DNA from 4 places in the Rhizobium sp. Root1204 genome. Region 4 is predicted to be linked to each of the others. Evidence: riboswitches for the same ligand, from Rfam matches in the RefSeq annotation. Region 4 holds a riboswitch; each other region holds the start of a gene.

Region 1 (7,566 bases), on a different contig from region 4:
CGTCCTGCGCATCATCGATCAATTGCCAGTTGATGACGGAGGTCTCGTTGACGCTGCCGGCCCATTCGAAATAGCTGATGGCGATGCGGCCGTTGAGGCCGGCCGTGACCGCATTGATGAAGTCTGGATGACGCAGGGCTTCGACATATCCCAAGCGCTGCACCTGTGCCTCTTCAATGTCCATCGATCCCGACATATCGACGGCGAGCACCAGCGCGACATCGACCGGGACTGCATCAGCGACCGGTGTGGCAATCGGCGCGCTCGAAATCGTGAGAAACATCGCAAGTGTTGTGAACATCCAGTCATCCAATCGCTGCTAAGGATCGTATGAAACTAAAATGTAACACAGATCGTAGGTGAGGCGACCGTTCCGGATGCGGGCGTCTTCAACAATCGGTGATTTGTACTGACTGCCATTTTAGTGAATTTCGATCGACTGGAGTAAGCCTGCAATGCTTCTGAAAAACGAAACCGACACGGTCATTCTCGACCGGTTGCAGCAAGCGGCGTTCGGATACTTTCTAGAGTTCGTCAATCCCGAAAACGGCTTGATTGCAGATACCTCGCTGCCCGGCGCTCCGTCGAGCATCGCTGCGACCGGTTTTGGCCTTTCTGCCTATCCTACCGGCGTCGAGAGAGGCTGGATGAGCCGTCAGGACGCTGCGGCAAGAACACTGGTGACATTGAGGTTCTTTGCCGAAAGCCCGCAAAGCCGCAACAAGGACGCCACCGGCTACAAGGGGCTCTACTACCACTTTCTCGATATGAAGACCGGTCTGCGGACATGGCGCAGCGAGCTTTCGCTGATCGACAGCGCGCTTCTGATCGCCGGCATGATCACGGCGGCGGCTTATTTTAATCAGGACAATGAGGTCGAGACAGAGATCCGGTCGCAGGTCGATATGCTCTACGCCCGGGCAAACTGGGCCTGGGCGCTGGACGGAGAGGGGGCTTTGTGGCTCGGATGGAAGCCCCGGACAGGCTTTCTGCCCTATCGCTGGGAATCCTACAGCGAGGCGATCATCCTCTATGCGCTTGCTCTGGCTTCGCCATCCTATCCGATCGGCAAGGAAAGCTATGATGCTTTTGCCAGCAAATTCGATTGGATGACGGTGAAGAACAAGCCGTTCCTCTACGCCGGACCTCTGTTCATCCACCTGTTTTCACATGCATGGATCGATTTCCGTGGCATCCAGGATGAGGCTGTGGCAGCGCACGGCACGGATTATTTTGAAAATACCCGCCGGGCGATCGCCGTCCAGCGGGACTATGCGAGCACCAATCCGGGCGGTTTTACCGGCTACGGTGCCGACGCATGGGGGCTGACATCCTGCGATGGCCCCTTACGCCCCCGCCGGCTGCAGGATGGTCGGCGCCAGCAGTTTGCCGGTTATGCCGCGCGCGGAGCGCCGCTCGGGCCGGACGATGGCACGATCGCGCCCTGGGCGCCGCTCGCATGTCTGCCGTTCGAGCCACAGGCCGCGATGTCGGCGACACGGCATATCCTGTCGAGCTATCCCGACGTTATCGACACAGGGCGTTTTATCGGCAGTTTCAACCCGAGCGTTCCGGGCAAGACGGCGGAAGGTTGGCTCAACGACCGTAGCGTTGGCCTTGATCAGGGGTTGCTGGTGATGATGATCGAGAACCATCGCAGTGGTCTTTACTGGAACATGCTGCGCGAAACGCCGGTTATCCGGCGTGGCCTCCGGCGGGCAGGCTTTTCCGGCGGCTGGCTTTAAGCTAAACCGGCTGCCAGGTGATAACAGGCGGCCCCATTGAGCGAGAACCGGGTTTCAAGCAGCTTTCGACCGGATGATGTGCGGCACGCAAAAGCCGCCATAGCCTGGCAGGCGGAGCATTTTCCGCAGGTAGCTGTGTCCCTGGGGCGGGAGGGCGGCGATTTTCTGCCGGTCAATGAGGCATGGCATCTCGGTGGCGATATGGTCGAGCGCCTGCTGGACTACCAGAATTGTTTTGCTGCCGGCATGGACGACCGCGTCAGAGGCGCCCATCTAATTTCCTTCTACAGCCACCATCTCGGCATCGCGGCAGCAGCTGTCTATTTACAGACGGGGCTGGTGCCCAATCTGCATCCGGATCGCCTTGCGTTCCGGTTCGAACCTGTCGTTCAGCATGGCAGGGGGACGCCTTCGGACACTTATCCCTCCGGTATCAGCCGCCTTCATTTTCGTTTCCGGAGCTTTGCACGCGGGGATGATTGGGTGGCAGCATTTCATGGTGGCTTCGTCGAGAGCTTCAATCCGGTGATCGGCTTGCTGCAAGGCCGCACTGGCCTATCCCCCGTCGCGCAGTGGCGGCTGGTGGGTGACGGCATTGCGGGGGCTTTTCTGGAGATCGGTGCCGCCTTGGGCGAAGCGGATCGCGCAATGGCCGCAGCGCTTGCCATCATCAAGAGGGCCGGTTCACCGGTATTTTCCGAGACGGCGCACTACGCCAAGGTCGGCGCTGTTTGCGATGGCATCCCCGTCGAGCGAATCTTCCGGCTGCGAAGCGGCTGCTGTCTCTACTATCGAACAGAGGGTGGGGATTTTTGCGATGTCTGCGTGCTTCTCGATGACGAGACACAAAAAAGCCGCCTGCAGGCCCTTGTCGAGCGCACAGGCGGCCTTTGATGTACTTGCGGCGCAAGCAATGCTAGCGCCGCAACGATAGGGCTTAAGCCGATTTCAGAAACCGGTCGTTCAGGTATCCCGAAATCACGCCGAGCACGATCCAGAACGCCAGTGTCGTTGCCAAGGCGGCGACCGCGAATTCCGCGCCGAGAACTGCGGGTACCGGGCTCGAGATGTCCGTCGGCTGTGGCGCTCCATAGACGTGCGGAGCGGCGATCAGGACAAGGCCGATGATCTTGGCCAGGATCTCACCGCGCAACACGACAAGATAGAGGCCGGCGACGGAGAGAACGATCGCTGCGATCCACCAGGTCTGCCGGTCGTGGAGATCAGCGGCAGGGAAGCCCGGCAATTCCGGCGGCAGGCCGATGGCGGGCAAGAGATGGATAGCCAGCCAGCCGCAGGCGCCCCAGAGAGCGCCGTTGCGCAGCGTGATGGGGTAATTGAAGGCGAGGCTGGCGCCCGCAAGCAGCAGGCCAAATCCGGCGCCGGCCACCAGATTGGCAAGCAATGTGCCGGAGAACCGGCTCATGCCGAACATGATGCCGCCTTCGTCTTCGTGCTCGCCTTCATGGGCGTAGGCGGGTGTGATGGGTGAGAGTGCCGACAGCATTTCGCCGATCAACGAGGAGCGGTCGAGAGAAGAGTGCTGCTGCTGGCCTTCGGTTGCGGCCGGTGGTTCGGCGGCAGGTTCCTTGACTTCATATTCCTCGGCATGAAGGATGAGCGGGACCACCCGCAACTCCTGCGCCGCCGTCATGAAGACGCCCGCGATCAATCCAGCCACCAATGCGGCCAGAAGCGTTTTGACAATCATTTGATACCCCCAAAATCAAGCGGAGCAGATCGATCTTTAGTGCTCAACGCTTGCTGTGTTTGAATTCCCACGGCAAAGCCCGCCCGATGCCGGAGCATGGGCGCAATCCACGGCCGCGTGATTTCCAAAATGAAACCCGCGATCCCCTATCGATAGAGTGTGGAAAGGCTGAGCTTCCCACTGCCTATATCAATGGCAGGGGAAACCGTAGGAGTGGCGGACGTCATGCGCGGTGTCGTGCAGCACGGCGGAATTGGCAAGGCCGGCACCGAAAACCAGGAAGCCGCCGATCAACAGGGCGAGAATAGCCGTGGTGATACGGTCATTGAGAGAAAGCGGGACGCTTGAAACTGTAGTCGTAGCCATGACAACCTCCGTGATGGCGCGTGGGAAATATCCCACCAATTGGGCACCATGCCCTTCATCAACCGGCAGGTTTCCTGGCTCGCGGCGTCAGGCACTTTCGTGCCAAGGAGCTTGTCTCACCTTCCCGCGGCAGAGGCAAAACGCCCATCGCCGCAGTGGCTTTTACCGGCTGAACGTACCGGAATGACAACCTCTGACCGCTCTACAGTCGCGGGGTCGGCCGTGATAAAGATGCCCAGAATGGGTCCACCCGTCACGTTCCCATTTACTCCCCGAAAGCGCCTCGCTCCCAGGGAACCAATTGATCTGCTGATGATTATGCCGTCACCCCGGTCATGTCAATTCGGCGCTGCGACCAACAATGGCGCATTGCGGCTCTTGATTTTTCCGCGCAGTGTCTAAATTTGATATGTAATACAGTACGAGATGCGCCTAAGTTGCAACTGGGTTTCTTTGAAGAAGCACTTAATGGTTGTTTGTTTAAAAAGTACTCTTTTTGCTCATGGAACAATAGTTCTTTAGGAACCTTGGTGTAGAATGCGGAGGCGCTGATACGCGAAGCATCCTCTGCAGAGAAAACCATGAAGGCGGCGAGGTCCGAACAGGAATTCCAGAATATTCTTCGCCGTTTGGGAATTGCGCTTGACGCTTCTCAGATCGGCGTGTGGGAGCACGACACACAGAAAGACGAAGTCGTCTGGGATTTGCAGATGCACCGGCTCTACGCAACCGGCAAGACGCAAAGGCGCGTCAAGGCGGAGGTCTGGACGAATGCGATCCATCCCGATGATTTTGCCCAGGCCCAGGCCGATTTCGACCGGGCGATTGCAGCCAAGGATGCCTATTCTTCGGAATACCGGATCATTTTGCCGGACGGTGAAACCCGATACTTGCGTTCACGCGCCTATTGCTTCGAGGAAGACGGCCATATCACCCTTATCGGCGCCGAATGGGATGTGACGGCGGATGTGCTGCTCAATCGCGAACTGCGACGGCAAAAGGCGATCGCCGAGGCGCGGGCCGTTGCCCTTGAAGCGAGCCGCGAGCGGATCGCATATGCAGCCGAACATGATTATCTAACAGGACTTCCCAATCGACGCTTCTTTGACAGGCGATTGGCGGAGCTTGCGGGGGAGGCCGGACCGGAAAAGCTGGCGATCCTGCATATCGGTCTAGACCGGTTCAAGCAGATCAACGACACTGCCGGCCATACGACGGGAGACAATGTCCTGATATCCTGTGCCAGGCGGATTGAAGCCAGTGTGCCTGAGAACGCATTCATTGCCCGCGTCAGCGGTGATGAATTTGCGGTTTTGATCGCAAATTTCGTCTCGCTGGATGACCTCAAAATCCGTGCAGAGCGGCTGGCGCAGCAGTTGAAGCAGTCGGTCTGGCATAATGAGGAGGTCTTGCGCACCGGTGGGTCGATCGGTGTCGCGGCTGCCAGTGGCCGCAATATTGGCAGCCTGCTGGCACAGTCGGATATTGCCCTGCATCGTGCCAAGAAGCTCGGTCGGGGACGGGTCGAGGTGTATTCGGCTCAGATGAAGGCACAACTCAATGCCGAGCAGCGCGTTGGCAGGCAGTTCGCTCATGGTTTGGAAAAAGGGGAGTTCATTCCCTATTATCAGGCTCAGGTCGATGCGCGGACCCGGCGCATCGTCGGGATGGAGGTTCTGGCACGCTGGCGCCATCCGAAACGCGGATTGATCCTGCCGGGCGAATTCATCAAGGTTGCTGGCAGTCTCGGCCGGCTGGACGATCTCGATGCTGCGATCTTGAAGGCGGCGTTGAAGGACCGTCAGGCCTGGATGGGGCAGGGAGTGCATGTTCCGCGCATTGCGGTGAATGTCTCGGCTGCCCGCCTGTCGGATCCGCTTTTGATCGACGAATTGAAACGCCTGGATGTCCGACCGGATATGCTGTCATTCGAATTGCTGGAAACCATTTTTCTCGACGACAGCGAAGATGACGTGTTTTCCAACGTCGCAGGCCTGAAGGCCATGGGTATCGACATCGAGATCGATGATTTCGGATCCGGTCATGCGTCGATCATCGGGTTGGTAAAGCTGAAACCGCGGCGGATGAAGATCGATCGTCAACTGGTTTTGCCGACCACCACATCGCGCGAACAGAAGCGCCTGTTGCGCTCGATCATCGACATCGCCAAAGCGCTCAATATCGAGGTCATTGCCGAGGGCGTCGAGACGCTGGAACACGCCAAGTTGTTGACGCGCCTTGGATGCGATGTGCTGCAAGGTTATGCGATCGCCTATCCGCTTCCGGCCGCAGATATGCTGGCCAGGTTGAACGAGGATCAGCAGTTGGTTCTGCTCACTCAGCACTGACCGCATATGCCGCTTGTGGCTGCTATCGTTCCAGAAGATCCTGCATGGCGCTGATGATGCGGCGGTGCTGGTGGGCGTGGCGAGTGCGGATGCTGGTGGCGGCGTAGACAGCTTGCTGTATCGGAGGGGCGTCTGCGATGGGGAAAGCGGCGCCTTCGCCTTCGAGCCTCAGCGCCGTGCTGCTCGTCACATAGGCTGCCCCTCCCAGCGTCTTCAGCAGGCCGGTAATGGCGATATTCTGGCCTGACGCCAGCGGAGCGGATGAAAGCTGCGGCAGGGCCAGCCGATGCGCACGGTCGAACGCCGGAGAGTAGACGGCCTGGATATAGGTTTCCGGTAACAATTCGCCGACCGTTCGCGTCGCGGTGCCGACCAGCATGTAGGTCATTTCGCCGATCCGCTCATAGTGAAGATCGGGCAGGTAATGCGGCGTATAAAGGATGGCGAGATCGAGATCGCCGGCTGCCAGATCGCGGTTCATCTGGTTGGAGTAATCGGCCTCCATATAGATCGAGGTCGTCGGCAGGTCGGCCCGGACGGCTGATAGCCATTTTCCGGCAAAGGCTTCGGCGAGATCATGCTGGATGCCGAGCCGCATCGAGCGCTCGTAGGTACCGGCGTTTTCCACCGCGCGGGTTGCCTCGTGCCATTGATGCTGCAGCGCCTTGGCATGGTCGAGGAAACGCAGGCCGGAGGCAGTCGGCGCAGTTCCTCCTTTGTTGCGCGTGAAAAGCTTGCGGTTGAACTGTGCTTCGAGCGCCTTGACCCGATGGGACACGGTGGATTGCGTGATGTTCAGCCGTTCCGCCGTGCGATTGAAACTGCGGGTTTCCATCAGGTCGAGGAAGGTTTCGATAAGGTCGATCTGCATGGGTGTGTCCGGTGTCTCCCAATTTTGCCCCTCACCCTATCCCTCTCCCCGCAAGCGGGGAGAGGGGACGACGGAGGTGGCCGCCTGTCCCTTCTCCCCGTTTACGGGGAGAAGGTGGCCGATAGGCCGGATGAGGGCTTCTAGTTCAATCTAATCGAATTCTTCGATCAATAAAGCCCGTTCTGACGGCTTGATGCAAATGTTGTTCATGGCCAAAACTTCCCCCAAACAAGGGAACAGCCATGTCGAATTTGCCGTCTTATGCACGCGTCGTGATCATCGGGGGAGGTGCGGTCGGTGCGTCCGCTCTCTATCATCTGGCCAAGGCCGGGTGGACGGACTGCGTGCTTCTGGAAAAGAACGAGCTGACGGCCGGTTCGACATGGCATGCGGCGGGCAACGTGCCGACATTTTCGTCCTCCTGGTCGATCATGAACATGCAGCGCTATTCGGCCTCGCTCTACCGCGAACTGGGCGCGCTGGTCGATTATCCGATGAATTACCATGTCACCGGCTCGATCCGGC
Region 2 (7,566 bases), on a different contig from region 4:
ACATCGCCGAATACAAGCGTCGCCAATCGGCCCCGGGCGTGAAGATTACCAAGAAGAACTTTGGCCGCGACCGTCGCTATCCAATCACCAACCGGTTCCGCGACCGGTAGACTTGCAACTGGAGACGACGGCATGCGCAGTTCGGTCGAAATCTACACGGTCGCCACAGGCGAAACCCGCATCGTCTGGCAGACGGAACAGCTGGTGGAGGCACCGAACTGGTCGCCGGACGGGCAGTCGCTGGTGATCAATGGCGACGGCCTGTTATACCGCCTGCCATTGCCGGGCGGCGAGCCGCGTTTGATCGATACGGGCTTTGCTCGCACGTGCAACAACGACCATGGCATCTCGCCTGATGGCAGGACCATCGTCATCAGCGACAAGACCGAGTATGGCGCATCAACGATTTATACGCTTCCGGCCGATGGCGGACTGCCCAAGCAGGTGACGCAGAACCGGCCGTCCTACTGGCATGGCTGGTCGCCGGACGGAAGGACGCTGGCCTATTGCGGCATCCGCGGTCAGGTCTTCGATATCTACACCATCCCCGTGAACGGCGGCGAGGAAACGCGGCTGACCTTCGGCGAGGGGCGTAACGATGGCCCGGACTACAGCCCGGACGGCGAATGGATCTATTTCAATTCCAGCCGTACAGGCCGGATGCAGATCTGGCGTGTCCGCCCGGATGGTTCGGATGTGACCCGTATTACCGACAGCGAGTATGGCGACTGGTTTCCGCATCCGTCTCCCGACGGCAAGCACCTGCTGGTCATCTCCTATGACGGGGATGTCTTCGATCATCCGCGCGATCTCGATGTGCGGTTGCGGCTGATGGACCCGGATGGCGGCAATGCCCGAACCCTGTTTGCGCTGTTTGGCGGGCAGGGCACCATCAACGTTCCCAACTGGTCGCCGGATGGCCGGGAATTCGCCTTCGTGCGCTACCAGCCGGCCACGGGCAATGATCGGATTGCCAACCAAGTTCGTTGAACGAAGCGTCCGACTGAAAGACAGTTGTTGTGCGTCGTCGGCGGCCTTTCAGGGGTGATTTCCGGTCGAGCGTAGGGAGATGGCGCGTGAAACCGTATCCTGGCTGACTTGGTGATGTATCCCGAACACCGGCCAGGCGGCGTAGTTCATCGAAGCGATAACGGGATGTTGTAGGGCGTGATGACTTCCACCGCGGAGAGGCGCGCGATACCCGGTGCGGCCAAGGCACCGCGGCGGCTCATGATCGCCCTAAACACGGTGCGCACATCGGCCTTCAGATCGTGATGCAGGACGAAATGGATTTTACCCATCCGGAGAAGATCGAGATTCCCGGCATCGAGATCGTGTGCCACGAATATCGCACACGTTCGCTCGGCCGCGGCAAAGGCAGCCACCACGGCGCGATTGCCGCCGCCGATTGAATAGACGGCGTTGATGCCCGGATTGTTTGAAAGGGCGGCCGCAGCTAAAGCCCCGGTTGGATCATCGCGGCCAAGACCCTCGCTGATTTCGACGATACCAATTGATGGATAGCGGTTACGCAATATGCGTCGAAAGCCGATTTCCCGCTCTTCTTCCCCACGGAAACGGCTACTCGACAGGGTCGCCAGTACCGTTGCCGGCTGACCGGCAAAGCGTTCGCCGATCAGGTAGGCGGCGGTTTCGCCGGCTGCCCTGTTGTCCGCTCCGGCATAAGCCGTGCGGGGTGCATTGGGCAGGTCGGTGACCAGCGTCACAACGGGAATGCCGGATTGTTCGAGGCGCGTGACGGCGGAACTGATCTCGGGGACATCCGGCGCCTTCAGGACGACGCCATCGGTGCCACGCAGGCGCACCCGGTCAAGCAGTTGGACGATCTCCTGCGGCCGCATCGATTCGGCGAAATGGAAACGGGAGCGGAAGATTGTCGGCAGAAATGTCAGGCTCTCGCTTTCGAAGGCATCGCGCACGGTATCGGTGAAGCGGTCTGGCGCTTCCATGATGATGTCGATGGCAAATTTGCGGCCCTGTATTTCGATTCCGGCCTGCTGTTTTTCCAGTTCGCGGATGGCGGCGTGGACACGCAGTTCCGTCTGTTTGCGTACGCCGGGGCGATTGTTGAGAACGCGGTCGACGGTGGCGATGCTGAGGCCTGCCTGAAAAGCGATGTCCTTGACCAGAAATTCGTGGGCCATCGTGGGTCCGTTCTGATGGTTTTTTGAGGTGTTTCTGCTCTATATCAGCTTTTCCCTCCGCGTATAGTGCGGTCATCGACAGACATCCGGCGGGAGGAAAACGGGATGAAGACCGACAATATTCTAAAACAGCGAGCTGACCGGGTCTGGCTGACGGAAGCTGCCTGCGATCTTGAGGATTTTCGCGCTGAGGTGGAGTGCACGACATCGCTTGCCGACTATCCGCATGCGGCGGCCGTCGAGAAGAATGTTCTGATTTATGACAGCGCAAATGTGCTGAAGGCGGCTCAGACCGGCGAAGGACGCCGGGCGGTGCTGGCTGAAATCTGCGAAGCCTTTGCGACCGGGCCGGGCGTCGTCGTGCTGAAGCGGGCATTCGAGGATACGGCTGTCATCGATGCGGCGAGCGGCATTTTCGACGATATCATCAATGAACAGCACCGGACCAATAGCGGTGGCGGCGACCATTTTGCCAAGCCGGGCGCCAATGACCGCATCTGGAATTCACTTGAAAAGCACTGCCTGCGTGATCCGCGTAATTTCGCCGCCTACTATGGCAATGCCCTGATCGCGCTGGTCAGCGAAGCCTGGCTCGGACCGAGCTATCAGATGACGGCGCAGGTCAACCGGGTCAATCCGGGCGGGGCAGCGCAATCGGCGCACCGGGATTACCATCTTGGTTTTCAGACCTCATCCGTCATCGAGCAGTTTCCGGCACATGTCCATCGCCTGTCGCCGGTCCTGACGCTGCAGGGGGCGGTTGCTCATTGCGACATGCCGCTGGAAAGCGGACCGACCTTGTTCCTTCCTTATAGCCAAACCTATGTTCCGGGCTATCTGGCGCTGAAACGTCAGGAGTTTCGCGATTATTTCGATCGCCACCATGTGCAGTTGCCGCTGTCGAAGGGCGACCTGGTCTTCTTCAATCCGGCCCTTTTCCATGCTGCGGGCACCAATCGTTCCGAGGGTATCAAGCGGGTGGCAAACCTCCTGCAAGTGTCCTCGGCGTTTGGACGCGCGATGGAAACGGTCAACCGGGAGCGCATGAGTGCCGTTCTCTATCCAGCCTTGAAGGCAATGCTTACCGATGGCCGTTTGACTTCTGCGGAAGCCGCTTGTGCGATTGCGTCCTGCGCCGAAGGATATTCCTTCCCGACCAATCTCGACCGGGATCCGCCAGTCGGCGGGCTTGCGCCGAAAACGCAGGCGCAGTTGATGCACGAAGCGCTTTCGGGTGGCTGGGAGGAAGCCGCATTTGCAGCGGCGCTTGCGGCTCAGTCGGAGAAGAAGCTCAGCTAACGGAAATATTCCTTGCAATTTGAACTCCTGCCCGAATGCCGGGCGGGAGTTTTTTGGCATCAGCGATATCGAAAATGGAGGAAAAACAATGAGCAATGACTATGGCCGTCTCGACGGCAAGATCGCGATCGTCACCGGTGGCACGCAAGGGCTAGGCGCCACGATCGCAACGCTGTTTGCCGCGCGCGGCGCCGCAGGCATCGTTATCTGCGGCCGCAATGCCGCCAAGGGCGAAGCCAAGGCCGCCGAGATCGGCAAGGCGACCGGCACCAAGGTCGTCTACGTACAGGCCGATCTGGAACAGGTGGAGGATGCGCGCAAGGTGATAGACGCCTGCGACAAGGCGTTTGGCCGTGTCGATGCGCTGGTCAATGCGGCTGCGATTACCGATCGTGGTACGATCCTCGACACCAGCCCGGAACTGTTCGACCGGATGTTCGCCGTCAATGTGCGTGCGCCGTTCTTCCTGATGCAGGAAGCGATCAACGTCATGCGCCGGGAAAAGATCGAGGGGACCATCGTCAATATCGGCTCGATGTCGGCCAAGGCCGGCCAGCCGTTCATTGCGGCCTATTGTGCTTCCAAGGGGGCATTGGAAACCCTGACGAAGAACACCGCCTATGCTTTGCTGCGCAACCGGATCCGGGTCAACGGCCTGAACATCGGCTGGATGGCCTCGGAAGGCGAGGATCGCATCCAGCGCGAATTTCATGGCGCCGCCAGCGACTGGCTGGAAAAGGCAGCGGCAAGCCAGCCTTTCGGCCGTCTGGTCGATCCGGCCGAAGTGGCGCGTGCCTGCGCCTATCTGTCGTCGAGGGAGTCCGGCTTGATGACCGGTTCGGTGATCTGCTTCGATCAGTCGATCTGGGGCGCCTATGACGGTTCGCCGCATCCGGTCGCTGCGATGTAAGGAGATCAGGCGGGCCATCTTGCATTTGGCGGCCCGCCATGCCCATATCGGTCCTGCTCAGGTGCCCGTGAAAACGGGAGAATCGGGAACCCGGTGAAAGTCCGGGACGTGCCCAACGCTGTGACGGGGACGATTTTGCATTGATGAATTTCTGAATTCTTTCAGAATTCTGCCACTGGATTTTCATGTGATCCGGGAAGGCGGCAAAATCGGTTGATCCGCAGTCAGAAGACCGGCCTGACGAGATAGACCAGCCCCGCGCGGACGGCGGGAGGTTTCGCATTGTTGGGGATCAAACGATGCAAGCTGAACCGCAAGACCGCCTTGTGAGGGCGGACGCATTTTCACCGGACGAGCGCGCCGCCGTCTACCGCGCCATCGAAACCCGCCGCGACGTGCGCGATCAATTCCTGCCCGCACCTTTGCCGGATGATGTCATAGCGCGGCTTCTTGCCGCCGCCCACAGCGCACCCTCCGTCGGCTTCATGCAGCCGTGGAATTTCATCGTCGTTCGCGACGAGGAGAGGCGGGCGCGTGTCTTTGAGGCTTTTCAGCGGGCCAATGAAGAGGCAGCGCTGATGTTTGAGGGCGAGACGCGGGACAAATACCGGTCGCTGAAGCTGGAGGGCATCCGCAAGGCGCCCGTCAGCATCTGTGTCACCTGTGATCCGGCGCGTGCGGGCAAGGTCGTCCTCGGCCGGACGCACAATCCGCGCATGGATGCGTTTTCCACCGTCTGTGCGGTGCAGAACCTGTGGCTTGCGGCGCGGGCCGAAGGTGTCGGCGTCGGCTGGGTCAGCATTTTTCACGAGCGCGAAATCAAGGATGTGCTTGGTATTCCCGATCATATCGAGATCATCGCCTGGCTGTGCCTTGGTTATGTCGATACGCTCTATGCCGAACCGGAACTGGCCGTCAAAGGCTGGCGCCAGCGTTTGCCGCTTGAAGATCTGGTGTTCGCGGATGCGTGGGGCATCAGGCCGGATGATTGATCAATTGGTCTGCTGCGGCTGGTATCCGGGGCCTGCCGGATGCCTCAGGTCGATCGAGGTTTCCTGCGACGGCAGATAGCTTGGGCCGACGACGCGGACCTTGTTGTCCTGAGGATTGTATGGCCTGTCCGCGACGGCGCTTTTCACTTCGACCGGGTCCGCCTTCTTGCGGGTGAGAATCTCAAGGACGCCCTTGCCGTTGTCGTGCGTGCTTTGTTGCGTCGCCGTGCGTCCGGCTGGAGAGCAGCCGCATTGACCGGGCTGGCTGAGGTCCCGGGTCTTGTAGGCGAAAGCCGAGGGCAGGTCGGCATAGGGTTCGCCGGTGGCGGCGGAGACCATCTGGTTTGTCTCTTCTGTCGCCATCGCATGATAATAGAGCGCCGTTTCTGTCCCGGGGCAGCGCCGTTGGCAGGTTTCGGCATCGCGCTGGAAATCGGCCGGCGATGAGTTCGACGAGATTGGGAAGAATGCCCCATCGCAGGTTCTTACGCACATGGTGCGCAAGCTGCCGGGATATTCTGCGCTCGGGCCAAATCCGTCTTCCGGCGTGGCGAAGCCGGCGTTGCCGTACGGATCCGAATACCCCTCGCTGATCGGCGGCAGGTCATTGAGGATATTGCGGTGGGTTTCCGGTTCTTCGACCGCGGCACTGAGGACGTCACTCTCCTCCTCGTTGCAGCGATTGGCGGCAAGCGCGGCGTTAATACGCCGCCGGGCAATATCGCTATCGTTGCCGTCCAGCAGGCTTTGCCGGCGGGCTTTCAGGGTTTCCAGATCCATTTGCATCTGTGAAATTTCGCTGCTCAGGCTTTGGCAGACCTCTTCATTCGGGCCGCCGACAATGATGACGCTGCCCGTGCTGCATCCCATGCGCCTCAGATCACTGCGTGCCTGCCGCAGGTCCAGATTCTGGCGGGATATCGCCCCTGTATAGTCGCGCAGATTGGCATTGGAGGCGACGATCTTCGGCAGGCCGGCAAGATGGGCATTCAGGCGTTCACACACCGCCGAGGCGTCGGCCGTGGCCGTCATGACCAGAAGAAGCGGAACTGCTCGCGCCGCAAGGGATATGGAACGGAAGATCACGTGTTTCTCTCGCCTGAGCATACCGGCACCGCGCCGGGTGCGAAGGAACATCCCGCGCACTCTGACTTTGCCCTTATCATACCGTCATTCGACGGGGCTGCAACGCACTCCGCATAGCAGCGTTAACGGGCGGCGGGAGAAACATGCCGGGCGAGGCGGGAGAGCCACAATCGGCCGAACTCCCGCCAGGCTGGATAGTTTAAGCAGCCCTGGCCATTTCAAGCGACATCGGCCGCTCCAGCACGGAACCGGCGATTTCGGCGACCGCCTTCATCCTGTCCAGAAGGCCGGCTGTGACTTCCCAGGCAACGGCGACAGCATAGACGGAGCCGATCCGCTGTGGCTCGCCAATCCGTTCACCGGGGCATCCCATCCGCCGGAACATCCGCTCCAGAAAAACGTCGGTGACTGTGACGATATGGCTGAGACCGGACGACAGCCCAAGCTCGCCGACGCCACACATCAGTTCGGCGGCGGCGATGGTTACCTGGTTGGAACCGCGATCCTGCGAGATGGCCGGATCGATGCAGAAGCGGCTGGATTCCCAGACGGACGCGCTGCGCACCTGTGGGTTGTCGCCAAGCAGGATCGGAAACGTATCATCCAGCATGTTCGGCCCAAGCGTCGGCAGGAGGCGCAGCGAGCCGCGCAATTTGCCTGTTTCATCCGAGTAAGACAGCACATAGAGCGGATTGACGTCGTCGTAATTGTCGATTTCCCAGTTGCCGCGGACCGACACATCCCATTTCAGCAAGTCGTGAAAGACACGCTTTCGCAACTGGAACATGGCGTCGATAGCGTCCGGATGTTGCTTGCCGGTGTTGCGGTTGAAAATCCTGATCATCGTTTGCTCCTGTGTATGAATGCGGAGAGCAAATGCTGTCAGGTATCGGCGGCGGGCATAACTGTCGGTAGTGACAGGTTTCTAATGCACGCCGATATGCAATGGACTCGGACGTCCGGAAGGACGTCCGAGTCCATTGCATTCACGGGAGAGAAGGGGAGCGGGAAATGATCAAAAGGCCGGGATGAGATCGCGCCGGACGGCTTGCGCGACCGCCTGGGTATTGGAAACGACGTTCAGCTTGCGCCGGGCATTGGTCATGAAGAAGCG
Region 3 (7,566 bases), on a different contig from region 4:
TTGACGATGGCATTGCGGCGGTCAACGGTTTTACCGGCTGGCCGTGCTTCGGCGTCGTGCCGTGGCTGAAGAGTGCCGCCCGCCTGCCGGCGGAAGATTCCGTCGTTCTCGAAAAGCTGGCACGTGGAACGGGCAGGGCGTTGAAGGTTGCCGTGCCGGTTCTGTCACGCATCGCCAATTTCGACGATCTCGATCCTCTGGCTGCCGAACCAGAGGTCGATCTGGTCTTTGTGCGGCCCGGTGAGCGCATTCCTGCCGATGCCGGTCTTGTCGTCATACCCGGATCGAAGGCAACAATTGCCGATCTTGCGGATTTTCGGGCTCAAGGCTGGGACCGCGATTTGCAGGCGCATGTGCGGCGTAGTGGCCGTGTCATCGGCATTTGCGGTGGATACCAGATGCTGGGAGACCGGGTCACCGATCCGCATGGTATCGAAGGCAATGTCGGCGAAATCCCAGGGCTTGGCCTTCTGGCAGTCGAAACGGAGATGGCGCCGGAAAAGACGGTGCGCAACAGCAGGGCCCGCTCGGCGATCTACGATGTTGCGCTGGAAGGTTATGAAATCCACCTCGGTCGCACCACCGGCTCCGATTGTAACCGCCCGGCCGTGATTATCGATGGCCGCCCGGATGGCGCGGTCTCGGCAGATGGCATGGTCAGCGGAACTTATCTGCATGGGCTGTTTGCCAGCGACGCTTATCGCGCGGCGCTGCTTAAAAGCTTCGGTATCGAGGGGGGCGGCGAAAACTATCGGCTTTCAGTTGACCGTGCGCTCGACGACGTCGCGGCCGAACTGGAGGCGGTGCTGGATCCGCGCTGGCTGGATGGATTGATGCCGTCCTGACAGGCACGCCTTGCCTCAAATCTCTCCCGATGCCTCGCGCCGCCTGCGGTCCAGCTCTTCGCTGTAGCGGCGCAACGTATGGCTTTCCGTCAAAAGGCCGACGACGCGCCGTTCGATGAGGTTGTTGACCACGGCCAGCGCATCGCTCTCCGTGGTGTCGAACAGGGAGGCCGCCTGCTTGGCATTCATGTTCGGCTGCAGGAAATCGTTGGGAAGTCGGACAAAGCCCGAAAGCCCCTGCTTTTCCTCGCTGGCCTCGATGGGGCTGGCATAGACTTCGGGAACCTGGATGATGCCGGCATATTTCGCGCCATCGACGACGACGACGCGTTGTGTTGATCCGAGCGGAAAATCGCGGCGAAAATCCTCCAGCGTTGCGTGGGCGTCGATGGTGCGGACATCGGTACGCATCAGGCGGCCGACCGTCAGGTTACGGATCCAGCCGACATCATGGGCGCTCCGGATGCTTTCGCCGCGCAGATGAAAACGCCAAGTGGCGAACGAGTAGCCGAAGGTGGTTCTGACCACGAGCGATGAGGTGATCACGGCTGCGAGGACCAGAACGGTGATCGGAAAATCACCGGTGATTTCCAGCGCCAGGAAGGTCATGGTCAATGGCCCGCCGATGACGGCGACCGCCAGCGCGCTCATGCCGACAACGGCATAGATGACCGGTGTCAACGTTGCATGGGCAAAGATGTAGGGCGCAGAAAAGGCAAACAGCTTGCCGAGCAGCGCACCCATAAACAGCGAGGCAAAGAACAGGCCGCCACGAAATCCTGAACCGATCGAGACGGCCGAGGCGAGCGATTTCAGGAGGAACAGACCGATCAACATCGGGATCGCCGGCGAACTGGCGAGATTGAGGTGCAAGGCGCCGTGACCGGCCGAAAGAACCTGCGGTGAGACCAGCGCCAGAAGGCCAACGACGACACCACCAAGCGCAGGCCGCATCGGCGCAGGGATCGAACTGCGGCGGGCAAGACCCTCGACCAGCGAGACACCCTTCATCAACAGGATGCCCATGCCGGCACAGAAGCAGCCGAGCAGCAATGCTGGCAGATAGTCGGCCGGAACGACCGCGCCGAACTGCCCGACATCGATGGTGAAATCACCGGCATAGAGCCATCGGGCGACGAGATTGGCGATCAATGCGGATACGACGACCGGCGTCAGCGACACGATCGTATAGGTGCCGATGATCAGCTCGAACGCATAGAAGGCGCCAGTCAAGGGTGCGTTGAACGCGGCGGCGATGGCTCCGGCGGCGCCACAGCCGACCAGCGTGCGCAGATCCGAGCGGCGAAGCTGCAGCGAAACGCCGAGCTTGGAGGCGATGCCGGACGCAAGCTGGGTGTACCCGGCCTCAAGCCCGACAGAGGCGCCAAAGCCGTTGGAGATCAGGTTCTGGACCGCGACGATGATGCTGTCGGTCAAGGACAGCCGGCCGCCATGCAGGGCGTTGGCCTCGATCGGGTCGACCATTGGCTTTTTACGCCACGACGCCAGAAGAAGCATCACAAGGCCAAGAATGATCCCGCCGACGACCGGCGCGATCAACACCGAGATTTCGCCCCGCAGATCGCTCGCGCTCAACCTTTGTTCGTCGGCAATCCCGAAAATCAGGCTGTGCAGGCGGCTGGATATGATGCTCATCGCGGTCACGGCGAGACCTGACGTGATGCCGACGATCATGCCCGCAACGACCAGGCCGAGTTCACTGCGCCGCGCAAAGGCCCGCATGCGTCCACGGTCAAACAGCAGCGAGAGATAGCCGAGGCGGCGCAGGTCGAATTTGGGTATCATCTTCAGCTTCATTGCCAGGCCATCCAGTCTCCGCGCCGTCCTAGAAGGCATGGCATTGGAGATCAAGTGAAGTCTTGATCACATCACGCTAAACCGAGGTGGCGGAGATAGTGTCGCAATTGACTTGATCCAGGTGAGCGCCTAATCATCAGTCATTGGATGGTTCCCGATATGCTTGTGCATGCCGGGAGTAAATGGGAATGCGACGGGCCGGACCCAAGCCGGGCGTCCTTATCGCAGCCGACCCCGCGACTGTAGAACGGTCAGGGTTCACCATTCGGGAAAGCCGGTGCTTCCGGACTGTCCGCACTCGCGGCAGCGGCGCGCATTGGCCCAACCGGAAAAGCCACTGGAGTGGCATTACGATCAGCCGGGGCCGGACGCCTCTATTGTCTACGAATCGTCCACCTCTTCGTAATGCCCGTCGATTGCGGTCACGCAATCTGGCGCAAACCTCCGGGAAGGCGAGGTGGACCCGTTCGTCCCTTTGGGGACGTGGCGCCGTGAGCCAGGAGACCTGCCATCCTCAAGAGCCCCATCTTAGCGAGGGGCTCGCCCGATCCAGGGAGAGATACTCCCGATGCCAGCACGGAGGTTGTCATGGCTTTATCATCCCGTTCCCCGAACGGCCCGTTTTGCATTGCCGCGCTTTTTCGCTCGCGTGGTCCATTGGTCTGCGTACTTCCCGGCGCGCGCTGAGGCCAGGACCATTCCATGACATCGATACAGTCAGGTAGCGCGCTGATTCTCGGCGGCGCCCGGTCCGGTAAATCCACTTTCGCTGAAAAACTCGTCACGGCGTCGGGTCTGCGCCTGCATTACGTCGCGACAGGAAGAGCCTGGGACGGCGAGATGCAGACAAGGATTGACGAGCATCGCGATCGCCGCGGGCCGGAGTGGCAGACCCATGAAGAGCCGCTTGAGCTTGCCGCCTGTCTGAAGGCGATCGATGCGCCGGATCGCATCATTCTGATTGATTGCCTGACGCTCTGGGTCACCAATCTGATGATGGAGCACCGGGATATCGCGGCGGAATTTGAACGGCTTGCGGCTTATGTGCCGCAGGCCAAGGCCCGGCTGGTTTTCGTGTCCAACGAGGTCGGGCTTGGCATCGTGCCGGAGAACCGCATGGCGCGCGACTTTCGCGACCATGCCGGCCGGCTGCACCAGATCATTGCGGAGATATCCGCTGACGTCTATTTTATCGCGGCTGGATTGCCGCTGAAAATGAAGGGTTGATCCATGACCACTGCTAAAGCCGTCCACGGCAAGATTCCCGCAACCGTCATCACCGGCTTCCTCGGCGCCGGCAAGACAACGATGATCCGTAACATCCTGCAGAATGCGGAAGGACGCCGCATCGCGCTGATCATCAACGAGTTCGGCGATCTCGGCGTCGATGGCGACGTGCTGAAGGGCTGCGGCGCCGAAGCCTGCAGCGAGGACGATATCATCGAGCTGACCAACGGCTGCATCTGCTGCACCGTTGCCGACGATTTCATCCCGACGATGACCAAGCTGCTTGAGCGCGAAAATCGCCCGGACCATATCGTCATCGAGACGTCCGGCCTGGCGCTTCCGCAGCCGCTGATCGCCGCTTTCAACTGGCCGGATATCCGCAGCGAAGTCACGGTCGACGGTGTCGTTACCGTGGTGGACAGCGCTGCCGTTGCCGCCGGGCGTTTTGCCGACGATCACGACAAGGTGGATGCGCTGCGCGTCAACGACGACAACCTCGATCATGAAAGCCCGATCGAGGAACTGTTCGAAGACCAGTTGACTGCGGCCGACCTGATCATTCTCAACAAGACCGACCTGCTCGACTCGACCGGTCTTGCCTTCGTCCGCAATGAAGTCTCGTCGCGCACCAGCCGCAAACCGGCGATGATTGAGGCAAAGAACGGCGAGGTGTCCGCCGCCGTCCTGCTCGGCCTCGGTGTTGGCACGGAAAGCGATATCGCCAACCGCAAATCGCATCACGAGATGGAACACGAGGCCGGCGAAGAGCATGATCACGACGAATTCGACAGCTTTGTCGTCGAACTTGGTGCCGTTGCCGATCCGGCCGGGTTCATCGAAAAGCTGAAGCCGATCATTGCGGAACATGACGTGCTGCGTCTCAAGGGTTTCGCCGATATCCCCGGCAAGCCGATGCGCCTGCTGATCCAGGGCGTCGGTGCCCGCATCGACCAGTATTTCGACCGCCCGTGGGCAGCCGGCGAAGTGCGCCGCACCCGCCTGGTCGTCATCGGTCTGCATGATATGGATGAAGCGGCCGTGCGCGCTGCGATCACAGCGGCGGTTTGATAATGGTGAGCGCGGAGTCGCCCCCTCTGTCCTGTCGGACATCTCCCCCACAAGGGGGGAGATCAGCTGTGGCTGCCTCGCGCTCAAAGCTTTTGGTGCACGCGTCCCGGGGCCGCTCGGTCCCGATCTCCCCCCTTGTGGGGGAGATGTCACGCAGTGACAGAGGGGGGTACGACTGCCCTCGGGGAATGCCATGCATCTCCTTCTAGCCCAAAAGGGCACGATCACCGACGGCGAGGAAGCGATCGATCTCGGCCAGTCACCCGCCGATATCCTTTTTCTGTCGGCCGCCGATACCGAGCTTTCCTCGATTGCCGGGGCACATCGCACACGTGGGGCAAAGTCGAGCCTGCGGGTCGCCAGCCTCCTGACGCTCAAGCACCCGATGTCGGTTGATACCTATGTCGAGCGCACGGCGCGCCATGCCAGGCTGATCATCGTGCGCCCGCTCGGCGGTGCCAGCTATTTTCACTATGTGCTGGAGGCGCTGCATGCGGCTGCCGTCACGCATAAATTCCAGATTGCCGTGTTGCCTGGCGATGACAAGCCCGATCCAGGGCTGGAGCCTTTTTCGACCATTTCCGCCGAAGACCGCAATCGGATGTGGGCCTATTTCACCGAGGGTGGTGCCGGCAACATGGCACGGCTGCTCGGTTATGCGGAGGCGTTGATCGGCGGCTTGGAAAAGCCGGAATCCGCCGCTCCACTGATGAAGGCGGGGATCTGGTGGCCGGGGCAGGGTGTGATCGGGGTTGAGGCTTGGAAAGCGGTGGCCGGGTTTGTCCCGGATATCGCTTCTCAATCGCCAGCCGGCTCCACCGTCGCCATCTGCTTTTACCGCGCACTGGTTCAAAGCGGCGAGACCAAACCCGTCGAAGCCCTGATCGCGGCGCTTTGCGCCGAAGGCATGACCGTTTTGCCGGTGTTCGTGTCCAGCCTCAAGGATGCGGTGTCGATCGGCACGTTGCAGGCGATCTTTGGTGAGGTGCCGCCGGCGGTGGTGATGAATGCCACTGGTTTTGCTGTTTCCGCGCCCGGGGCCGACCGCAAGCCGACCGTGCTGGAGTTTTCCGATGCACCGGTTCTCCAGGTGATCTTTTCCGGCTCCTCGCGTGCTGCCTGGGAGAACTCGCCACAAGGTTTGATGGCACGGGATTTGGCGATGAACGTGGCGTTGCCCGAAGTGGACGGCCGCATCCTGTCCCGGGCCGTCTCCTTCAAGGCTGCGGCCGTCTATGATACCGATGTCGAAGCCAATATCGTCGGCCACGAGCCGCTGGGCGACCGCGTCGCCTTTGCTGCCAAGCTGGCGGCGAACTGGGCGAGATTGCGCCGCGCTGCGCCGTCTGAGCGCCGCGTGGCGATCATCATGGCGAACTATCCCAACAGGGATGGGCGGCTTGGCAACGGCGTTGGTCTCGATACGCCGGCTGGCACGATCGAAGTCATGAAGGCGATGGCTGCTGCCGGTTACGCCATCGATTCGGTTCCCGCCGATGGCGACGCCTTGATCCGGTATCTGATGGACGGGCCAACCAATTCGGCGCGGGTCGATTGCGAAATCCGCGAAACGCTTTCCTTGAATCAATACAACGCCTTCTTCGCGTCTCTTCCCGTCCAGATTCAAGGCGGGGTTGCTGAGCGATGGGGAAGTCCGCAGGATGATCCTTTCTTTCGGGATGGCCAGTTTGCGTTGCCGCTGACGCGTTTTGGACAAACGCTGGTCGGTATCCAGCCGGCCCGCGGCTACAATATCGATCCGAAGGAAACCTATCATTCGCCGGACCTCGTGCCGCCGCATGGCTATCTGGCTTTCTACGCGTATCTCCGCCGCGAATACGGCGCTCATGCCATCGTCCATATGGGTAAACATGGCAATCTTGAATGGCTGCCGGGCAAATCGCTGGCGCTGTCGGAAAGCTGTTATCCGGAAGCGGTGTTCGGCCCTATGCCGCATCTCTATCCCTTCATCGTCAACGATCCCGGCGAGGGTACGCAGGCCAAGCGGCGCACCAGCGCCGTCATCATCGATCACCTGACGCCACCGCTGACGCGGGCCGAATCCTATGGCCCGCTGAAAGATCTCGAAGCGTTGGTCGACGAATATTACGACGCGGCTGGCGGAGACCCGCGGCGTCTGCGGTTGCTCAGCAAGCAAATCCTTGAGCTTGTCCGCGATATCGGCCTCGACCAGGATGCCGGCATTGCTCGTACAGACGCTGAGGACAAGGCGCTGGAAAAGCTCGACGCCTATCTCTGCGACCTCAAGGAGCTGCAGATCCGCGACGGCCTGCATGTTTTTGGCGTGGCGCCGGAAGGGCGGCTGCTGACGGATCTGACGGTTGCTTTGGCCCGTGTTCCGCGCGGGTTGGGCGAGGGCGGTGACCAGAGTCTGCAGCGGGCGATCGCGGCGGATGCTTTTGGAAGAACCCCCTCCCCAACCCCTCCCCACAAGGGGGAGGGACTTAACCCGGCGCTCGGTTTCGGATCCCATAGACCCAGTGTTCTGGGCACCGCTGCTGCTCCGTCCACCAAGGTTGGAGATGGGCAGGCGGACGTGCCGCAGATCAGTCCCTCCCCCCAGTGGGGAGGGGGTGGGGAGGGGATC
Region 4 (7,566 bases):
CCGTGCGCGTCTTTGTCTATGATTCCGGCACCGGAAAACCGTTTACATCCGGACGTTTCGGTATTCCAACCGCGATGATCGAGGCGGCCGGGGGCATCAATATCATGGAAGACGTGGAGAAAAGCTGGACCGAAGTGTCCTGGGAACCGGTAATCGAGCGCAATCCGCAAGCGATCGTCATCGTCAATTACGGCGACGTGAGCGCCGAGCAGAAGATCGCCTTCATGAAGGAAAATCCCGCCTTCAAAAGCCTTGATGCCGTCAAGAATGACCGTTTCGTCGTGCTCGACTATGTCGAAGCCACACCCGGCCCGCGCAACATCGATGCGATCGGCCGCCTCGCTGACGCATTTCATCCCCGCAACATGTAGCCTCCGCGGCCCCTAAACACCCGGCCGGGTGGGCTGATCTGCCCGGCCTTTGCTTTCTGCGGACAAGATGGACCTGACATGACCAGTGGCCGACTTCTTCTGATTGTGACCGTACCGGCAATACTGATCGGCCTTTGTATCACGGCAGGTGTCTCTCTGGGCGCTGCTCCCATTTCGTTCGTCACCGTCTGGTCCATCGTTGTCAACAAGCTGGCCCCGGGCCTGATCGAGGTCACATGGTCGGCAGGCCGCGATAGTATCGTGTGGGATGTCCGCTTTCCGCGCGTCATTCTGGCTGCATTGGTGGGTGCGGGTCTTGCCGTCGTCGGCGCCGTGTTGCAGGCTGTCACACGCAATCCGCTCGCCGACCCGCATCTGCTCGGGGTTTCCTCCGGCGGCGCGCTCGGCGCGATCCTGGCGCTGCTTCACACCGGCCTCATCTTCGGTCTCGTCACCGTGCCACTGTTTGCATTCATCGGTTCGCTTCTCGCCACTATCGCCGTCGTCGCGGTCACGCGCTTTACCGGCCAAGCGGCGGACCGGCTGGTGTTGTCAGGCATTGCGGTCGCCTTCGTTGCGACAGCTCTTGCCAATCTCCTGATCTTTCTTGGTGATCCTCGTGCCGCTCATACGGTTGTGTTCTGGTTGCTGGGCGGCCTGGGGCTGGCCCAATGGCCACACCTCGTCTATCCGGCCGCGGCTCTCGGCGGCTGCCTCATCTGGCTCATCTTGCGCGCACGGGAAATCAATGCGCTGGCCATGGGCGACGAGACTGCCGCAACGCTCGGCATCCCGGTCGTCCGCTTTCGGGCACAGTTGTTCGTGATCACCGCCCTAGTGACCGGGGTGATGGTGGCCTTTTCGGGCGCCATCGGGTTTGTCGGGCTGATGGTGCCACACTTCGTCCGGCTTGCCGCCGGTAGCGACAACGTCCGTGTTATCCCACTGTCGGCGCTCACCGGCGCAGTGGTGCTGATCCTTGCCGATATCGCCTCCCGTGTCGTCATGGCGCCGGAGGACATACCGATCGGCGTGATAACCGGGCTGCTCGGCGGCCTGGCCTTCATTGCAATCCTGCGGCGTTGAACGGGGCCCCTTGAACGGACCATTGCCGCCGCCGATCATCAATGTGATCGTGGCTGCTTTGGAGCCTCAACAGGTTGTCCCGACGGAGACCGGGGTGGCCGACGGCAATGTTCCTTATCATGACAGGTCGCACGGCATGAGAACGCCACTATAGTCTCAAACGTGACTTGCACAACCGGCGCGTGCTCCGTAACAAAAGCGCGACGGTTTCCCGCAAGGGAATCAAAAGGGAACGCGGTGCGGATGTCATGCATCCAATGCCGCGACTGCCCCCGCAACTGTAAGCGGCTAGCTTCCTGTCAACACGCCACTGGGCTCCGCCTGGGAAGGCGATAGGGAGCAGCGAACCGCGAGTCAGGAGACCTGCCGTCAGCCGTTGTCATACGTGAGCACGCTGGGCGGGGTGTCCTGGTGAAAGCCGAATCCTCGTCGCAAAACAATGCGGCGAAGGCGGCTTTGGTCGCGGTGACGTGCAACGTACCGCTGGAGCATTCCACCTTGTTTTCCAAACCTCACGCCATAGGCGCCTCAAAAAGTGCCGCCCTCCGCCTCGATCCCAAGTATCGTCCAATTCGTGCTACCTTACTGTCTGGCAGCGCACTCGCCGCCGTCCTCTTGACGGCGGCGAGTGGTGAAGCGCAGGAGGTCGTGCGAGGTAAAAAGCCACTCACAGACCAGGTCACCGAGCTGGAAACCATCAGGGTCTCCGGCAAGGGTGATCGAGTAGGGCCGGGTCCAAATCTCAAGGCCCGGTCGAACGCGGGTAGTCGCCTCGATCTCACGCCGTTCGAAACGCCTGCCAGTGTCGAGATCGTTGACGGAGACACCATCCGCAAGCGCGGTCAGACCGACGTCAACCAGGCCATCGCACGTAACGGCACAGGCATCACCTTTCTGGGCTCGCCGGGCAATGGGGGTACCTCCCTCGGCATGCGCGGCTTCACCGGCAATGGAGCCGTAGCGCGCCTTTACGATGGTACGCGCTTCTATCCCGCAGCCGGCACCATCAGCTTTCCCTTCGATACGTACACGGTCGATCGCATCGAGATCTTGCATGGGCCGGCCTCCGTTCTTTACGGCGAGGGTGCGATTGGCGGTGCGATCAACATCATTCCGAAGAGGCCGCTTACCGACAGCCGCCGCAATGAGATCGTGACGACGATCGGCACCGACGGCAAGAAAGGGCTGGCCTTCGGCAGCGCCGGGCCGATCAACGACAGCCTTGCCTATAGTCTTGACGTCAGTGCGAGGGATACGCGAGGCTGGATCGAGCGTGGCGATGCGTCGAATCTCGCCATATCCGGGAGCGTCCTCTGGCAGGCCGCCGATGACCTGAAACTCACTTTTTCCCATGACTACGGCGACACCGAGCCCACCGCATATTTCGGTACCCCGCTTGTCGATGGGAAACTGGACAAACGCCTGCGCAAGCAAAACTACAACGTCGCCGACGCACTCAACCGCTACCAGGACAACTTCACTCAGATCAAGGCCGAGTGGCAGGCTGCGGAAAATCTCACTCTCAACAGCACCAGCTACCGCATCTCGAGCGACCGCCAATGGCGAAACGTCGAGAGCTACCTCTACCAGCCAGCGACCAAAACGGTGTTGCGAAGCGACTACATTGCCGTCCACCATGATTATGAGCAGTACGGCAACCGCACGGATTTGGTGCTCGACAGCACAGTTGCCGGTATGGACAACAACACCGTCATTGGCTTCGACGTAAACCGCATTCGCTTTGCGAACACCAACAACTCACCCTATCCGGGCGCCTCAACTGTCCCTTCCATCGATTTCGATCCAGGTAAATTCATCGGGCCAGACAACCTCCTCACGAACAACCGCAGCACGGTCTGGCAATATTCACTGTTCGCCGACAACAGGCTGGCGCTGACGGATCAGTTCTCGATCGTTGGTGGTCTGCGTTACGACAGCCCCACCGTGAACCGCTCCAACCCCCAGACCGGCGTCGCTTTCGAGCGGACTTACGATTCGCTGAACTGGCGGGTGGGTACGGTCTACAATCCACACCCCGACGTGGCGCTCTACGCACAGTACTCCGCGGCATCCGAACCGATCGGCAACCTTTTGTCGCTGTCGGATGCGCAGAAGGATTACGCACTCCCCGAGGGAGAACAGTATGAAGTTGGGGTCAAATACAGTTTTCTGGACGACCGAGCCGAAGCGACATTTTCGGCTTATCGTATCGTCAAGACGAACGTATTGGCCCGAGACCCCAACAACCACACCATCATCCGTCAGATCGGGCAGCAGTCGTCCCAAGGCATAGAGGCGGCAATCGGACTGGAGCTTGATGGAGGATGGCGCATCGATGCCAACGGCACCATTCTAAAGGCTGAATTCGACAACTATATTCAGGCGAGTGGCGATTTTTCCGGCAAAACGCCACCCAATGTGCCCCGCTTTGCCGCTAATTTCTATGCCTCCTGGGACTTCGCTGAAAACTGGATGGCGCAGGCCGGGGTCCACTATGCCGGCGAGGCGTACACCAACAATGCCAACACGGCGACACGGCCGGCATATGCTGTCGTGAATGCCGGCCTGCAGTGGAGGCCGACCGAGACGGCTTCGCTCGACCTCTTTGTCGAGAACCTGTTCGACGAGGTTTATGCTACCTCGGGCAGTTCGACACAATGGATGTTGGGCGCGCACCGCTCGGCAACGCTTTCTTTGAGGGTCGCTTTTTGACGACCCTGCCGCCATCACCGTCCAAGGCAGCCGCCTTGGATAGTGACCCTGTTGCCGGCCCTAGCTAACGGGGCCGGCAACTCCAAGTTACCGCACGGCCTCTGCCGCCGCTCGCGAGCAGCGTCTTGCTGGGCCGCAAAGATACCTGAACCCTGATGGTGCACGCCGCTGCCAGTCCCCGGAAAGAGCGGCATGCGTTGAGACAAGAGGTCATCCGGAATCTCGGCGCTTTGACCGCGAATATCATCGGCACTGCACCAAAAGTTGACGTCACTGACGCAAGGCTGAGCCAGAAAACTGACGGCCATCGATACTGCGACACGGTTGCATCGTTCGCCGGGAGGGGAGGGTTGGCAAAAGGCGGCGCGCCTGGCTGGTCGGCTTCCTGCGTAGTCTTTCCAAATTTTTCGGCGGCAGCACCGAGTGACCAGTCATCCGCATCGGGTGCACTGCCTCTCGCGCAGGCACAATTTAAACGTATAAAGTGTGCCGGCTTTTCATCCCGTTACACGGACATCGCCACCAGATGGCCCGGCGAAACTTCGTGATACTGGATCGGCACGGCCTTGTAATCCGCCGGACGCATCGGGCTTCTGATCTCGTCATTGCTGATCTTGTTCTTTTCCCGGCGCCGGTCCGGATTGGGGATCGGCACGGCCGAGATCAGCTTTTTCGTATAGGCATGCTGCGGATTGCCGAAGACAGCGGCACGCGGGCCGATCTCGACGATTTCGCCGAGATACATTACCGCGACGCGATGACTGACGCGCTCGACGACGGCCATGTCGTGGGAGATGAACAGGAAGGCGAGGTTGAGGCTTTGCTGCAGGTCGAGCAGCAGATTGATCACCTGCGCCTTGATCGAGACATCAAGCGCCGAAACGCTTTCGTCAGCGACGATCACCTTCGGATCGAGCGCCAGTGCGCGAGCGATGCAGATGCGCTGGCGCTGGCCACCGGAAAACTCGTGCGGATAACGTGATGCCATGTCGGCGGACAGGCCGACCTTGACCAGCAGATCGGCCACCAGATCACGCGCCTGTTTTTCTGTTCCCATCTTGTGTTCGAGATAAGGTTCGGCGATCGCCGCGCCAATGCGCATGCGCGGGTTGAGGCTGGCGAAAGGATCCTGGAAGATCATCTGGACGCTCTTGCGCATCTCGCGCATGCCGTCCTTGTCGAGCGTCAGGACCTCGGTGCCCTCGACCATGACGGAGCCGGCCTGCGGCTCGATCAGACGCATGATGGCGCGGCCGGTGGTGGACTTGCCGCAGCCGGATTCGCCGACCAGCGACAGGGTTTCGCCGGCATGCAGCTCAAATGAGACGTTTTCGACCGCATGAACACGGCTGGTCAGGCGTCCAAACAGGCCCGAATGGATGTCGAAACGTTTGGTGAGGTTGCGCACTTCCAGAACCGGGCGCTTGCCCGAGGCGACCGTGTCGATCGTTTCGGCGGGGGTGTCTGGCAGCCCGGTTGCCGGATCGACAATCGGAAAGCGCATCGGCCGGTCCTTGCCGTTCATCGACCCCAGCACGGGTACGGCCGACAGAAGCGCACGGGTGTAGGGATGCTTGGCGCGGAAGAAGATATCGCTGGTCGGGCCGGTCTCCACCTGTTCGCCACGATACATCACCACTGTGCGGTCGGCGATTTCAGCGACGACGCCCATGTCGTGCGTGATAAACAGAACGGAGGTGCCTTCCTCTTCCTGAAGGGTCTTGATGAGTTCCAGGATCTGCCCCTGGATAGTGACGTCGAGCGCCGTCGTCGGCTCGTCAGCGATCAGGAGTTTTGGCCGCGAGGCAAGCGCCATGGCAATCATCACGCGCTGACGCATGCCGCCGGAAAACCGGTGCGGATATTCGTCGAAACGGGAAGCCGCCGCAGGAATGCGCACCTTTTCCAGAAGCCGGATGGTTTCGGCCCGGGCATCGCGTTTGCTCATCGCCGAATGACAGAGAAGCGCTTCGGAGATCTGGTCGCCGATCGTGAAGAGCGGATTGAGGCTCGTCATCGGTTCCTGGAAGATCATCGCCACATCGTTGCCGCGCACCTTGCGCATCGCAGTTTCCGGCAATTTGAGGATATCGCGCCCGTCGAGCAGAACACTGCCTTCGATGCGGCTGGTATCAGTCTGCAAAAGCCGCATGATCGACAGTGAGGTGACGCTCTTGCCGGAGCCGGATTCCCCGACGATCGCCACCGTTTCACCGGGGGCGACCGCGAACGAGACGTTGCGCACGACCGGTTTCCACTCCCCGTCGACCATAAAGGATGTCGTCAGGTTCTCCACCGACAGGACGGGCTGCGCGGGGTCAATCTTGTGGGCGAGGGAACTGGCCATGGCGGAATCCTTTGTTGGGTTTCAGAATGGTCGGATCAATCCGGCCAGCGCAGAGCGCCGTCGAAACGGTGCTTGCTGCGGTTTTCCAGCGGTGTCGCGATGACCTCGTTCGAGGCCCTGGCCTTGTCGAGCTCTTCGGCCAGACGGTTGGCAACGATCGTCTCCTGACCGGGGTGCAGGTTGCAGGGATCGAGATAGAAATAGCGATGCTCGACCTCATGATCGCGCACGATGATCGGCGGCGTACCGCGGGCCAGCGCATCAGCAAGATCCCAGGCGGTGATATGGGCTTCGGGCGCCGAGATGATCACCCGCATGCGCTCTAGCGGGTTGTTGGTCGGATCCGGCTCGATCAGCGCCTGGACGCCGGGACGTCCTTCCAGCGTGTCGCGCCACAAATGCAGGTAGCCGGTTTCGCGGGCGCGGATGCCATCGTGATCCCGGGTCTCCCAGGCTTCAAGCGCGGCCATGACGCCGAAGACGCTCTCTTTGCCAACCTTCATGCCGCGGCCGATCCCCATGTTCTGGAGAAAGGCGTGGCGGACCAGTTCCTTCTTGCCGGCGACGATGCCGGAGGTTGGGCCGCCGAGGAACTTGTGGCCCGAATAGATCACGATATCGGCGCCCTGTTCGAGAAAGAGGCGCAGGTCATATTCCGATGCGGCATCGACAATGACGGGCACGCCCTTGGCATGGGCGATTTCGGCAAATTCCTTGAGGCTGAGCAGGCCGTAATCGACGACGTGGTGCGAGATGACGTAGAGCGCCGCCGCCGTCTTTTCGTTTATGGCGTTTTCCATGTGGTAGCGGTGCGTCGAGGTTGCCTGACCGATCATCACAGTCTTGCCGCCCGCCAGCCGGACGGCCTGATCGACCGGCGCGCCATAGCTGACGACATGGCCCATCTGCACAAGAATTTCGGTCTTCTGGGTGCTCACTTCCGGCAGTTTCTCGATGGCCAGCAGGTCATTGCCGGTGATCGTTCCGGCAACAGCCAGACTGATACCCGCCGAACACGACGCCGTGACAAAGCCCGCTTCGCCGCCGGTC

What was found. A riboswitch is a leader RNA that binds a small molecule or an ion and turns the genes downstream of it on or off. The one in region 4 is predicted to bind cobalamin.
Region 1: another riboswitch for cobalamin. It lies ahead of ASC96_RS32325 (CbtB-domain containing protein); the one in region 4 lies ahead of ASC96_RS12875 (TonB-dependent siderophore receptor).
Region 2: another riboswitch for cobalamin. It lies ahead of bluB (5,6-dimethylbenzimidazole synthase); the one in region 4 lies ahead of ASC96_RS12875 (TonB-dependent siderophore receptor).
Region 3: another riboswitch for cobalamin. It lies ahead of cobU (bifunctional adenosylcobinamide kinase/adenosylcobinamide-phosphate guanylyltransferase); the one in region 4 lies ahead of ASC96_RS12875 (TonB-dependent siderophore receptor).

Annotation. Positions count from the first base shown of each region.
Region 1 is NZ_LMCZ01000043.1:54,481-62,046, forward strand. It holds gene ASC96_RS29675 (DUF1194 domain-containing protein) at 1-301, opposite strand, end outside; gene ASC96_RS29680 (glucoamylase family protein) at 456-1,745, shown strand; gene ASC96_RS29685 ((2Fe-2S)-binding protein) at 1,782-2,639, shown strand; gene ASC96_RS29690 (CbtA family protein) at 2,683-3,456, opposite strand; gene ASC96_RS32325 (CbtB-domain containing protein) at 3,646-3,822, opposite strand; cobalamin riboswitch at 3,869-4,139, opposite strand; gene ASC96_RS29695 (EAL domain-containing protein) at 4,404-6,170, shown strand; gene ASC96_RS29700 (LysR family transcriptional regulator) at 6,193-7,041, opposite strand; gene ASC96_RS29705 (FAD-dependent oxidoreductase) at 7,284-7,566, shown strand, end outside.
Region 2 is NZ_LMCZ01000034.1:570,132-577,697, reverse strand. It holds gene ASC96_RS24080 (NAD+ synthase) at 1-110, shown strand, start outside; gene ASC96_RS24075 (TolB family protein) at 133-990, shown strand; gene ASC96_RS24070 (LacI family DNA-binding transcriptional regulator) at 1,137-2,165, opposite strand; gene ASC96_RS24065 (phytanoyl-CoA dioxygenase family protein) at 2,271-3,464, shown strand; gene ASC96_RS24060 (SDR family oxidoreductase) at 3,553-4,374, shown strand; cobalamin riboswitch at 4,417-4,630, shown strand; gene bluB (5,6-dimethylbenzimidazole synthase) at 4,674-5,366, shown strand; gene ASC96_RS24050 (DUF2865 domain-containing protein) at 5,367-6,452, opposite strand; gene ASC96_RS24045 (acyl-homoserine-lactone synthase) at 6,652-7,296, opposite strand; gene ASC96_RS24040 (LuxR family transcriptional regulator) at 7,468-7,566, opposite strand, start outside.
Region 3 is NZ_LMCZ01000041.1:136,188-143,753, forward strand. It holds gene ASC96_RS27300 (cobyric acid synthase) at 1-845, shown strand, start outside; gene ASC96_RS27305 (chloride channel protein) at 861-2,651, opposite strand; cobalamin riboswitch at 2,795-3,191, shown strand; gene cobU (bifunctional adenosylcobinamide kinase/adenosylcobinamide-phosphate guanylyltransferase) at 3,366-3,890, shown strand; gene cobW (cobalamin biosynthesis protein CobW) at 3,894-4,958, shown strand; gene cobN (cobaltochelatase subunit CobN) at 5,152-7,566, shown strand, end outside.
Region 4 is NZ_LMCZ01000011.1:27,417-34,982, forward strand. It holds gene ASC96_RS12865 (ABC transporter substrate-binding protein) at 1-371, shown strand, start outside; gene ASC96_RS12870 (iron ABC transporter permease) at 450-1,457, shown strand; cobalamin riboswitch at 1,645-1,843, shown strand; gene ASC96_RS12875 (TonB-dependent siderophore receptor) at 1,869-4,169, shown strand; gene ASC96_RS12885 (ABC transporter ATP-binding protein) at 4,675-6,516, opposite strand; gene ASC96_RS12890 (aminotransferase class V-fold PLP-dependent enzyme) at 6,552-7,566, opposite strand, start outside.